DNA from 2 places in the Pseudomonas sp. Pse1 genome. Region 1 is predicted to be linked to the other one. Evidence: predicted binding sites of a transcription regulator. Region 1 holds the regulator's gene; the other holds the start of a gene.
What was found. The regulator sigma-54, encoded in region 1, starts transcription at its own class of promoters, with help from an activator protein. The targets are predictions, from matches to a motif close to ANTGGCATNNANNTTGCTNT.

Region 1 (6,010 bases):
GGCGATCAACAGCGGGCGAATGTTTCGATATGCACTGGGTTCGCTCCTGCTGTTGGCGGGAACCACCTTGCTGGTAGCGCACGGCCTGGCGTGGTTGAACCTTGAGCCGAGGTTGATGCGTGCGCTGCAGGGCGGGGCCATCTGTGCCTTGGGCACGGCCCTGGGTGCGGTGCCGGTGCTGGTGATTCGACGGATGCCCTTGGCGCTCAGCGATACCTTGTTGGGGTTTGGTGCCGGGGTGATGCTGGCCGCCACTGCCTTTTCGCTGATCGTGCCCGGGATTGCCGCCGCCGAGAGCCTGGGGCTAACGCCGTGGGCGGCCAGCGGGCTGATTTGCTTCGGCATCATGCTCGGGGCGATCGGCTTGTTCCTGGTGGATCGCCAGGTGTCCGGTGCATCGCCTGAGATGTTGGTGGGCACCCCGGAACGACCGGTGATCCCGCCGCGCATTTGGCTGTTTGTGTTCGCCATCATTGCTCACAACATTCCCGAAGGCATGGCAGTGGGCGTTTCGGCAGGCGGCGGCATGCCGGACGCCGACAGCCTGGCCATGGGCATTGCCTTACAGGACGTGCCGGAAGGGCTGGTGATCGCTTTAGTGTTGGCCGGGGCAGGGATGTCGCGGTTCAAGGCGTTTTTGATCGGCGCGGCATCAGGCTTGGTCGAGCCGGTTTTCGCCTTGTTATGTGCCTGGCTGGTGAGCTTGGCCGAGGTGATTCTGCCGTTGGGGCTGGCCCTGGCTGCCGGGGCGATGTTGCTGGTGGTGACTCACGAGGTGATTCCCGAATCGCGCCGCAATGGTCACGAGAAGCTGGCCAGCCTCGGATTGCTGATCGGGTTTTGCCTGATGATGGTGATGGATATTGCGTTGGGCTAATGAGAAGGAAGGCGAGTTTTACTCGCCTTCGTCGAAGTAGTTGTTGATCAGTTCGGCCAGCGCGTCCAGCGCCTCTTGCTCTTGCTCACCTTCAGTGAACAAGTGAATCTTCGTACCTTTGCCGGCCGCGAGCATCATCATCGCCATGATGCTTTTTCCGTCGACCATCGACTCAGGCGTGCGCCCGGCTCGAATCTGGCAGGGGAATCGACCCGCTACACCTACGAATTTCGCTGAAGCACGGGCATGCAGGCCCAATTTGTTGATGATTTCAATTTCCAGAGCAGGCATCGCGGTGTGAATCCTTTAGCTAAGGTCGCGGTGGCGAACCTGGACGTTCTTCAGGGTTTTTTGCAGGATCTGCCCCAGGCGTTCGGTCAGGTACACGGAGCGGTGATGTCCGCCGGTGCAGCCGATCGCAATGGTGACGTAGGCCCGGTTACTGGCAGCAAATCGCGGCAGCCATTTGAGCAGGTAGCTGGAGATGTCTACAAACATTTCCTCGACATCCGGCTGCGCGGCCAGATAGTCGGCAACCGGTTGGTCCAGGCCTGACTGTGCCCGCAGATCCGGAATCCAGTAGGGGTTCGGCAGGCAGCGCACGTCGAACACCAGGTCGGCATCGACCGGCATGCCGCGCTTGAAGCCGAACGACTCCACCAGAAACGCCGTACCGGGCTCCGGCTGATTGAGCAGGCGCAGCTTGATGGTATCGCGCAACTGGTACAGGTTGAGATTGGTGGTGTTGAGCTTGAGGTCGGCGAGGTCGGCAATAGGCCCCAGCAGGGTGGTCTCATCTTCGATGGCTTCGGCCAGCGAGCGATTGGAGCTGCTTAACGGGTGCCGCCGACGTGTCTCGGAGAAGCGCTTGAGCAGGGTTTCTTCGTCGGCGTCGAGGTACAGCACATCACACTGGATGTGGCGGCTACGTACTTCATCCAGCAATTCCGGGAAACGGGTCAAATGACTGGGCAGGTTGCGCGCGTCGATGGAGACCGCGACCAGTGGCTGGCTCAGTTCATTGTGAATCAGTGCGCGTTCGGCCAACTCCGGCAACAGGCCTGCCGGAAGGTTGTCGATGCAGTAATAGCCGTTGTCTTCGAGGACATTGAGGGCCGTACTTTTGCCGGAGCCGGAGCGTCCGCTGACAATAATCAGGCGCATCATCAGTGACCGTTCTGCTCGTCCAGGACAACCTGGTACAAGTCTTGATTGCTGCTGGCGTTGCGCAGGCGATCACGCACTTCCTTACGGTCCAGCATGCTGGCGATCTGACGTAGCAGTTCAAGGTGCGCATCGGTAGCCGCTTGGGGGACCAGCAGGACGAACAGCAAGTCGACCGGAGCGCCATCGATGGCGTCGAAATCAATTGGGGCGTCGAGGTGCATCAGGGCGCTGATAGGGGATGTGCAACCCTTGAGGCGGCAGTGTGGAATGGCGATGCCGTTGCCAAAACCAGTCGAGCCGAGTTTTTCACGGGCAATCAACGCCTCGAAGACATCTTGCATCTCCAGATCCGGGACTTCCCGGGCGATCAGGTTGGCAATTTGTTCGAGGGCTTTCTTTTTACTGCCGCCCGGCACGTTCACGAGGGAACGGCCGGGGGTCAGGATGCTTTCAAGTCGGATCATGGGATGGGGGTGTTAACGACCGGTTGCGCCCTGGAGGAGGCTCTGGGTCTTTTCCTTATGCTTTTTGAGTTGACGGTCCAGCTTGTCGGTCAGCAGGTCAATGGCGGCATACATGTCGTCATGCTCGGCATTGGCAACCACTTCTCCGCCGGGGATATGCAGCGTGGCTTCGATTTTCTGCTTCAGCTTCTCGACATTCATCGTGACCTGCACGTTGGTGATCTTGTCGAAGTGCCTTTCCAGTCGGTCGAGTTTTTCGCCGATGTAGGTGCGCAGAGGTTCGGTAACTTCCAGTTGGTGTCCACTGATGTTGACTTGCATACAGCTTCTCCTTCGTTGCCAGTGCATAAGGCGGCAGGCTGTGATGCCTGCCACTGGGTGTATCCGGAACAATTCCGAACACACCCTGGAACGCGGTGGCGTGGCCCGTTACATCAAACGCTTGCGTTCGCTCGAAGGCGCGATCCCCAAGGATTCGCGGTACTTGGCGACGGTACGACGGGCCACCTGAATGCCTTGTGCCTCCAGTAAACCAGCGATTTTGCTGTCACTCAACGGCTTTTTCTGATTTTCCGCGGCAACCAGTTTTTTGATGATCGCGCGGATCGCCGTAGACGAGCATTCGCCGCCTTCGGAGGTGCTGACATGACTTGAGAAAAAGTATTTCAGCTCATAAATACCGCGCGGGGTGTGCATGAATTTCTGCGTGGTAACCCGCGAAATGGTCGATTCATGCATACCTACCGCTTCGGCGATGTCGTGCAGGACCAGGGGCTTCATCGCTTCGTCGCCGTATTCGAGGAAGCCGCGCTGGTGCTCGACGATCTGGGTGGCGACTTTCATCAAGGTTTCGTTGCGGCTCTGCAGGCTCTTGATGAACCAGCGGGCCTCCTGCAACTGGTTGCGCATGAAGGTGTTGTCGGCACTGGTGTCGGCACGGCGGACAAACCCGGCGTACTGAGGGTTGACCCGCAGGCGTGGCACAGACTCCTGGTTCAGTTCCACCAGCCAGCGCTCGTTGTCCTTGCGCACGATCACGTCCGGCACCACGTATTCGGCTTCGCTGGACTCGATCTGCGAGCCCGGACGCGGGTTGAGGCTCTGTACCAGCTCAATGACCTGGCGCAGTTCGTCTTCCTTGAGCTTCATGCGGCGCATCAGTTGGCTGTAGTCGCGGCTGCCCAGCAGGTCGATATAGTCGGTGACCAGGCGCTTGGCTTCGGCGATCCACGGGGTCTTGGCGGGCAACTGACGCAATTGCAGAAGCAAGCACTCGCCCAGGTTGCGGGCGCCGATACCGGCCGGCTCGAATTGCTGAATGCGGTGCAGGACGGCTTCGATTTCGTCCAGTTCGATGTCCAGTTCCGGATCGAAGGCTTCGAGGATCTCCTCGAGGGTTTCGTCCAGGTACCCCTGGTTGTTGATGCAGTCGATCAGGGTCACGCCGATCAGGCGATCGGTGTCGGACATCGGGGCCAGGTTCAGTTGCCAGAGCAGATGGCTTTGCAGGCTCTCACCGGCCGAAGTGCGGGTGGTGAAATCCCACTCGTCGTCATCGTTGCTCGGCAGGCTGCTGGCACTGGTCTGGTAGACGTCTTCCCAGGCGGTGTCGACCGGGAGTTCGTTGGGAATGCGCTCGTTCCACTCACCTTCCTCAAGGTTATCCACCGTGGGGGCGGTTTCCTGGTAGGAAGGTTCCTGGACGTCGGTGTTGGGTTTCTGCTCGATATTGTCGGCCATCGGGTCGGCGTTATCGAAGTCGTCGCCTTCTTCCTGGCGTTCAAGCATTGGATTGGATTCCAAGGCCTCCTGGATTTCCTGTTGCAGGTCCAGGGTCGACAATTGGAGCAGACGGATGGCCTGTTGCAGCTGCGGTGTCATCGTCAGCTGCTGGCCCATTCTCAAGACTAGCGATGGTTTCATGGCTGGGGCTTAACACCTTATTCGCCGGCGCACGTGCGCCATCCACTACAGGGCGCCGGAGCGCCTAACTTAAGCAAATTATATGCCCGAAACTGAAGTGTTTGCCTAGAGCGTCATGACAATAAAAAGATAGATAGTTTTATTGACATTACGCCCCGGCGGCGTCCAGACGCCTCGTCGCTTACAGGCGGAACTCGTGGCCCAGGTAAACCTCCTTGACCAGTTCATTGGCCAGGATGGTCTCGGCATCACCTTCGGCAATCAGCTGGCCGTCGTTGACGATATAGGCAGTTTCGCAGATATCCAGGGTCTCGCGTACGTTGTGGTCGGTGATCAGTACACCGATACCCTTGGCCTTGAGGTGATGGATGATTTGCTTGATGTCGCCCACCGAAATCGGGTCGACGCCTGCGAAAGGTTCGTCGAGCAGGATGAATTTCGGTGCGGTGGCCAATGCGCGGGCAATCTCGACGCGACGGCGCTCGCCACCGGACAGGCTCATGCCGAGGTTGTCGCGAATGTGGTTGATGTGGAACTCCTGCAGCAGGCTTTCCAGCTCCTTGCGACGGCCTGCCTTGTCGAGTTCCTTGCGGGTTTCGAGGATGGCCATGATGTTGTCGGCAACCGACAGTTTACGGAAGATCGACGCTTCTTGCGGAAGATAGCCGATGCCTGCTCGTGCACGGCCGTGCATCGGCTGATGGCTGACATCGAGGTCGTCGATCAGCACGCGGCCCTGGTCGGCGCGCACCAGGCCGACGATCATGTAGAAGCAGGTGGTCTTGCCGGCGCCGTTGGGGCCGAGCAAGCCGACGATCTGGCCGCTGTCGATGGACAGGCTGACGTCACGCACGACCTGGCGGCTCTTGTAGCTCTTGGCCAGGTGCTGGGCTTTCAGAGTTGCCATTTACGGGGCCTTTTGCTCGTCGGTTTTCTTTTTCGGCTGGATGACCATGTCGATCCGTGGGCGTGCTTCAGTCACCTTGCTGCCGGTGGCGCGGCCGGCACTGGCGAGCTTTTTCTCGGTGTCATAGACAATTTTCTCGCCCTGGGTGACGTTGCCGTCCTTGTCGATGACCTTGGCGCGGTCGATCAATACGACACGGTTTTGCTGGGCGTGGTACTGGATGGTCACGCCGTAGCCCTGGACCGGTTTGGTATCGCCAGCGGTCTGCATCTGTTCGAAGTAGGCCAGGTTGCCCACTGAAGTGACCACGTCGATGTCACCGTTCGGGGCGCGGGTCATGGTCACGGTATTACCGGTCACCTTCATCGAGCCTTGAGTGATGATCACGTCGCCTTTGTAGGTGGCGATGCCATTGCGGTCATCCAGCTGCGCATCGTCAGCCTGAATGCGGATAGGTTGCTGGCTATCGGATGGCAGGGCCCAGGCGCTCACGCTTCCCAGTGCTGCGCCCAGACTGAGCAAAATAGGGAGGGTTTTAACGAGCGTCATACTGTCCTCTTACGTTCGATAGCAGGTGTATCCTGCTTTCTTTCAAATACGCTTTCATGCCGGTACCCGTCGATACGCCGCCAGCGCCGTCGATTTTAACGGGTTGCTGGGTCTGCGCATATT
Region 2 (6,010 bases), on a different contig from region 1:
CTGTTCGGCCCTCCCGGGGCGCCTCACTGATTGCTTCTTAAACGGCAAGGAGGGTGGGTCATGGAACAGAACATTCATATCGCCAGTTTGATCGTGCTCGCCCGCCCCGAGTTGTTTGACGGGGTGAAAGCCAACCTGCGCTTGCTGCAGGGCGTCGAGCTGCATCAGGAAAGTCCCGAAGGCAAGTTGGTAGTGGTCCTGGAAATACCCGGTGAGTCGCACTTGCTGCAACGTATCGAGCAAATCAACCGCTTGCCCGGCGTGCTCAACGCCTCCCTCGTGTACCACGAAATTCTCGATGTCAGCGGAGAACACACATGCCCATGACCCGCCGTGAGTTCGTCAAGGCCCAGGCCGCCGGGATCGCTGCGGCTGCGGCCGGGCTGCCGGTGTTCACCTCGGCCAGCAACCTGATCACCGAACAGGACATGATCTCCCTGACCTGGAACAAGGCGCCGTGCCGGTTCTGCGGCACCGGTTGCAGCGTGATGGTCGCAACCAAGGACAACCGGGTGGTGGCGACCCACGGCGACGTCAAGGCCGAGGTCAATCGCGGGCTGAACTGCGTCAAGGGCTACTTCCTGTCGAAGATCATGTACGGCGTCGACCGCCTGACCCAGCCGCTGCTGCGCATGAGCAACGGTCAGTACGACAAGCAGGGCGAGTTCCAGCCGGTGTCCTGGACCCAGGCCTTCGACATCATGGAGTTGAAGTTCAAGGAGGCGCTGAAGAACAAGGGCGCGGATTCGATTGCGATGTTCGGCTCCGGACAGTGGACGGTGTGGGAGGGCTATGCCGCCAACAAGCTGATGAAGGCCGGCTTGCGCTGCAACAACATCGACCCGAATGCCCGGCATTGCATGGCCTCGGCGGTGATGGGCTTCATGCGCACTTTCGGCATCGACGAACCCATGGGGTGTTACGACGATATCGAAGCCACCGACACGTTCGTGTTGTGGGGCTCGAACATGGCGGAGATGCACCCGATCCTCTGGAGCCGGGTCACCGACCGCCGTTTGAGCCAGCCTGGGGTCAAGGTCGCGGTGCTGTCCACCTTCGAGCATCGCAGCTTTGATCTGGCCGATATTCCGATGGTGTTCAAGCCGCAGACCGACTTGCTGATCCTCAACTACATCGCCAACTACATCATTGAAAGCGGCTCGGTGAACCAGGAGTTCGTCAGCAAACACACCAAGTTCGCCAAAGGCGCCGACGACATCGGCTACGGCCTGCGCGGCGATAATCCGCTGGAGATCAAGGCGAAAAACGCAGCCAAGGCCAACACTTGGTCCGACATCGATTTCGAGCAATTCGCCGCGTTCGTCAAACCCTACACCCTGGAGCGCACCGCCAAGGAAACTGGAGTTCCGGCCGAACGCCTCAAGGCTCTGGCGCAGTTGTATGCGGACCCGAAACGCAAGGTGGTGTCGTTCTGGACCATGGGCTTCAACCAGCACACTCGCGGGGTCTGGGCCAACAACCTGATCTACAACATCCACCTGCTGACCGGCAAGATCAGCGAGCCTGGCAACAGTCCGTTCTCCCTGACCGGACAGCCATCGGCCTGTGGCACCGCGCGGGAAGTGGGGACCTTCTCCCATCGCCTGCCGGCAGACATGGTGGTGACCAATCCGAAGCACCGGGCCAAGGCCGAAGAGATCTGGAAGCTGCCCGCTGGCACCATCAATGAAAAGGTCGGTTTTCATGCGGTGCAGCAGAGCCGCATGCTCAAGGATGGCGTGCTCAACGTGTACTGGACCATGGCCAGCAACAACATGCAGGCCGGTCCGAACCTGATGCAGGAAACCTTGCCTGGCTGGCGGAATCCGCAAAACTTCGTGATTGTTTCCGACGTCTATCCGACGGTTTCCGCACAGGCCGCCGACCTGATTCTGCCGACGGCGATGTGGGTCGAGAAGGAGGGCGCCTACGGCAACGCCGAGCGCCGCACCCAGTTCTGGCACCAGTTGGTGACCGCGCCGGGGGATGCCAAATCCGATCTGTGGCAACTGGTGGAATTTTCCAAGCGCTTCACCACTGACGAAGTGTGGCCCGCCGAGCTGCTGGCCAGTGCCCCGCAATACAAGGGCAAGACCCTATTCGAGGTGCTGTTCAAAAATGGCAATGTCGACCAGTTCCCCAACGAGCAACTGAACGCCGACTTCCAGAACCACGAAGCCAAGGACTTCGGCTTCTACCTGCAAAAAGGCCTGTTCGAGGAATACGCGCAATTCGGTCGCGGTCACGGCCATGACCTCGCGCCCTTCGATCTGTACCACAGCGAACGCGGCCTGCGCTGGCCAGTGGTGGATGGCAAGGAAACCCGCTGGCGCTTTCGCGAGGGCTACGACCCTTACGTGGAGAAGGGCAGCGGTGTGCAGTTCTACGGCTACCCGGACAAGAAAGCGATCATCTTTGCCCTGCCGTACGAGCCGCCGGCCGAAGCGCCGGACAAGGACTTCCCGTTCTGGCTGAGCACCGGTCGGGTGCTCGAGCACTGGCACACCGGCAGCATGACCCAGCGCGTCGAAGAACTGTACAAGGCGGTGCCCGATGCCCTGGTCTACATGCACCCGGCCGACGCCAAGGCGCTGAATGCGCGGCGCGGCAGCGAAGTGAAGATCATCAGTCGGCGCGGTGAAATGCGTGCGCGGATCGAAACCCGTGGCCGCAACAAGCCGCCGGAAGGGCTGGTGTTCGTGCCGTTCTTCGATGCCAACAAGCTGATCAACAAAGTCACGCTCGATGCCACGGACCCGATCTCCAAGCAGACGGATTACAAGAAGTGCGCAGTGCGCATCGAACTGATCAAGACGGCCTGAGGAGCGCTTTGATGAATAATCCCATGCTGTCCTTGCTCGCCGCGCTGCTGGTCTGGGTGCCGCTGGCCTTTGCCGCAGAACCCGGGTATCCGCTGGATGCGCCGGCCCCGGATGGTCGCCGCAGCGGTGGCACCCTGACCCAGGACATGCCCGCGCCGCCGCTGGCCGAGGATGAGAACAAGGACCTCAAGCGCGAGCGCAATTACCCCGAGCAACCGCCGACCATTCCCCACAGCATTCGCGGTTATCACATCGATACCAACAGCAATAAGTGCCTGACCTGCCACAGCCGCGCCAACAGCGCGCGGACGCAGGCGCCGATGATCAGCATCACCCACTACATGGATCGCGACGGCCAGCCGCTGGCGGCAGTGTCACCACGGCGCTACTTCTGCGTGCAGTGCCATGTGCCGCAAAAAGACGTCAAGCCTCTGGTCGAGAACAGCTTCAAAAACATCGACCAAGTGCTGCAGGACGAAATCACCGACAAGCAGAAACCCTGAGGAGCGGTCATGAAGTCATTGCTGGCGCTGCTCAAGGATTACTGGCAGGTCTTGCGTCGACCCAGTGTGCATTACAGCCTGGGTTTTTTGACCCTCGGCGGGTTCATTGCCGGGGTGATTTTCTGGGGCGGCTTCAACACTGCGCTGGAGGCGACCAACACCGAGAAGTTCTGCATTTCCTGTCACGAAATGCGCGACAACGTCTACGTCGAATTGCAGGACACCATCCACTACACCAACCGCTCCGGTGTACGTGCGACTTGCCCGGATTGCCACGTGCCGCACGAATGGACCCACAAGATCGCACGCAAGATGCAGGCGTCGAAGGAAGTCTGGGGCAAGATCTTCGGCACCATCAGCACCCGCGACAAGTTCCTCGGCATGCGCCGCGAACTGGCCGAGCACGAGTGGGCGCGGCTCAAGGCCAATGACTCGCGGGAGTGCCGCAACTGCCACAACTTCGAGTTCATGGATTTCACCCGCCAGAGCAAGCGTGCCTCGAGCATGCACTCCACCTCGCTGGCCAGCGGCGAGGCCACCTGTATCGATTGCCACAAGGGCATTGCCCACAAACTGCCGGACATGAGCGGGGTCAAGGGCTGGTAGTCACGCACTGCGCCGGTTTGCCGTAAAGCGGCAGCGGCGCGCCGGTTTTTCGTCTTCGTCACCACGCCTGTTCTTCCCCTGAGCGCCGCCAAGTCCTGTGTTTGCAGGACTTGGCGCGGCTGCGCGCAAGTTGGTCTGCAAATTGCTAAAGCCAGTGCAGTACAGCAGTGGGCGGCAATCGTCCGGCATGCAGAGGAACGACTGTGGACAAGTACCTATATGTGGCCATGACCGGCGCCAGCCAGAACGCGGCGGCGCAAAAGGCCCATGCCAACAACCTGGCGAACATCTCCACCAATGGCTTCCAGAAAGACCTGGAGCAGGCGCGCTCGATGCCGGTGTTTGGCGACAGCTTTCCGGCGCGGGCCTTCGCGATGTCCGAGCGTCCCGGCACCGATTTCAGCCCTGGCTCGCTGGTGGAAACCGGGCGTGACCTCGACGTCGCGGTCAGCGGCAATGGCTGGATCGCCGTGCAAAGTCCCGACGGCAAGGAAAGCTATGTGCGCACCGGCAGCCTGAATGTCGACGCCCTTGGCGTTCTGCGCGCCGGCAACGGCATGCCGGTCATGGGCAATGGTGGGCCGATTGCCGTGCCGCCGGAGCAGAAAATCGAAGTCGGCCAGGACGGCACCATCAGCATCCGCGCCATGGGCGAAGGCCCGCGCGTGATGGCCGAAGTTGACCGCATCAAGCTGGTCAACCCGGACCTGAAGAATATGACCAAGGGCCTCGACGGTTCGATCCACACCAAGGACGGCCAGCCGGCACCGGCTGACGCCAACGTGCAACTGGTCTCCGGCTTCCTCGAGTCGAGCAACGTCAACGCGGTGGAAGAGATGACCTCGGTGCTGGCCCTGGCCAAGCAGTTCGAGCTGCACGTGAAGATGATGAACACCGCCAAAGAAGACGACCAGGCCATGGCTCGGGTCTTGCAGATCAGCTAATTATCAGAACGTCGCGCCGTAAAACAGGCGCACGAGGAGAATCGAATGCTTCCGGCTCTTTGGGTTGCCAAAACAGGTCTGTCCGCCCAGGACACCAACCTGACCACCATTTCCAACAACCTGGCTAACGTCTCGACCACGGGTTTCAAACGTGACCGTGCCGAGTTCCAGGACCTGCTGTACCAGATCAAGCGCCAGCCAGGTGCCCAGTCGACCCAGGACAGCGAGCTGCCGTCGGGCCTGCAACTGGGTACCGGTGTGCGCATCGTCGGCACCCAAAAGAACTTCACCGCCGGCAGCCTGCAGACCACTGAGCAGCCGCTGGACATGGCCATTGACGGCCGTGGTTTCTTCCAGGTGTTGCAGCCGGATGGCACCACTTCCTACACCCGTGACGGCACCTTCCACCTGGACTCCAACGGCCAGATCGTGACGGCCAGCGGCTATGCCCTGGAACCGGCGATTGTCATCCCTGCCGAAGCTCAGACCTTTACCGTAGGCCGTGACGGCACCGTGTCGATCACCATCGCCGGCAACCCGGCCGCCCAGGTGATCGGCAACCTGCAGACCGCCGACTTCATCAACCCGGCCGGCCTGCAAGCCACCGGCAACAACCTGTTCCTGGAAACCGCCGCCAGTGGCGCGCCGCAGATCGGCACCCCGGGCCTTAACGGTTTCGGCACCACCCTGCAGAGCACCCTGGAGACCTCCAACGTGAGCACGGTCGAGGAGATGGTCAACATGATCACCACCCAGCGCGCCTACGAAATGAACTCCAAGGTGATCTCCACCGCCGACCAGATGCTCTCGTTCGTCACGCAGAATCTGTAATCAAGTCTATGGGGCGACCTGAGGTCGCCTGCAATACCGTGAGGTTAGGGTCATGAATCGCTTTGTATCTGTTCTCGCATTGAGTGGGATCGCCGCGCTGGCGGGCTGCGTCGGGCCGACGCCGAAACCCAATGACCCTTACTATGCCCCAGTGTTGCCACGCACGCCGTTGCCGGCCGCCGCCAACAACGGTTCGATCTACCAGGCCGGTTTCGAGCAGAACCTGTACAGCGACCGCAAGGCGTTCCGGGTCGGTGACATCATCACCATCACCCTGAATGAAAAAACCCAGGCCAGCAAAAAC

Region 2: NR126_RS11490 (flagellar basal body rod protein FlgF) is a predicted target of sigma-54. The motif match lies at 4,061-4,080, and genes of this name have one in related genera.

The regions. Positions count from the first base shown of each region.
Region 1 covers NZ_JALJRO010000004.1:41,443-47,452, forward strand. The annotation lists gene NR126_RS07595 (ZIP family metal transporter) at 1-877, shown strand, start outside; gene NR126_RS07600 (HPr family phosphocarrier protein) at 896-1,168, opposite strand; gene rapZ (RNase adapter RapZ) at 1,184-2,041, opposite strand; gene ptsN (PTS IIA-like nitrogen regulatory protein PtsN) at 2,044-2,508, opposite strand; gene hpf (ribosome hibernation-promoting factor, HPF/YfiA family) at 2,521-2,829, opposite strand; gene NR126_RS07620 (RNA polymerase factor sigma-54) at 2,938-4,431, opposite strand; gene lptB (LPS export ABC transporter ATP-binding protein) at 4,613-5,338, opposite strand; gene lptA (lipopolysaccharide transport periplasmic protein LptA) at 5,339-5,887, opposite strand; gene lptC (LPS export ABC transporter periplasmic protein LptC) at 5,874-6,010, opposite strand, start outside.
Region 2 covers NZ_JALJRO010000006.1:131,943-137,952, reverse strand. The annotation lists gene napE (periplasmic nitrate reductase, NapE protein) at 1-30, shown strand, start outside; gene NR126_RS11510 (chaperone NapD) at 61-327, shown strand; gene napA (nitrate reductase catalytic subunit NapA) at 318-2,822, shown strand; gene NR126_RS11500 (nitrate reductase cytochrome c-type subunit) at 2,846-3,325, shown strand; gene NR126_RS11495 (cytochrome c3 family protein) at 3,335-3,931, shown strand; gene NR126_RS11490 (flagellar basal body rod protein FlgF) at 4,135-4,875, shown strand; gene flgG (flagellar basal-body rod protein FlgG) at 4,921-5,706, shown strand; gene flgH (flagellar basal body L-ring protein FlgH) at 5,759-6,010, shown strand, end outside.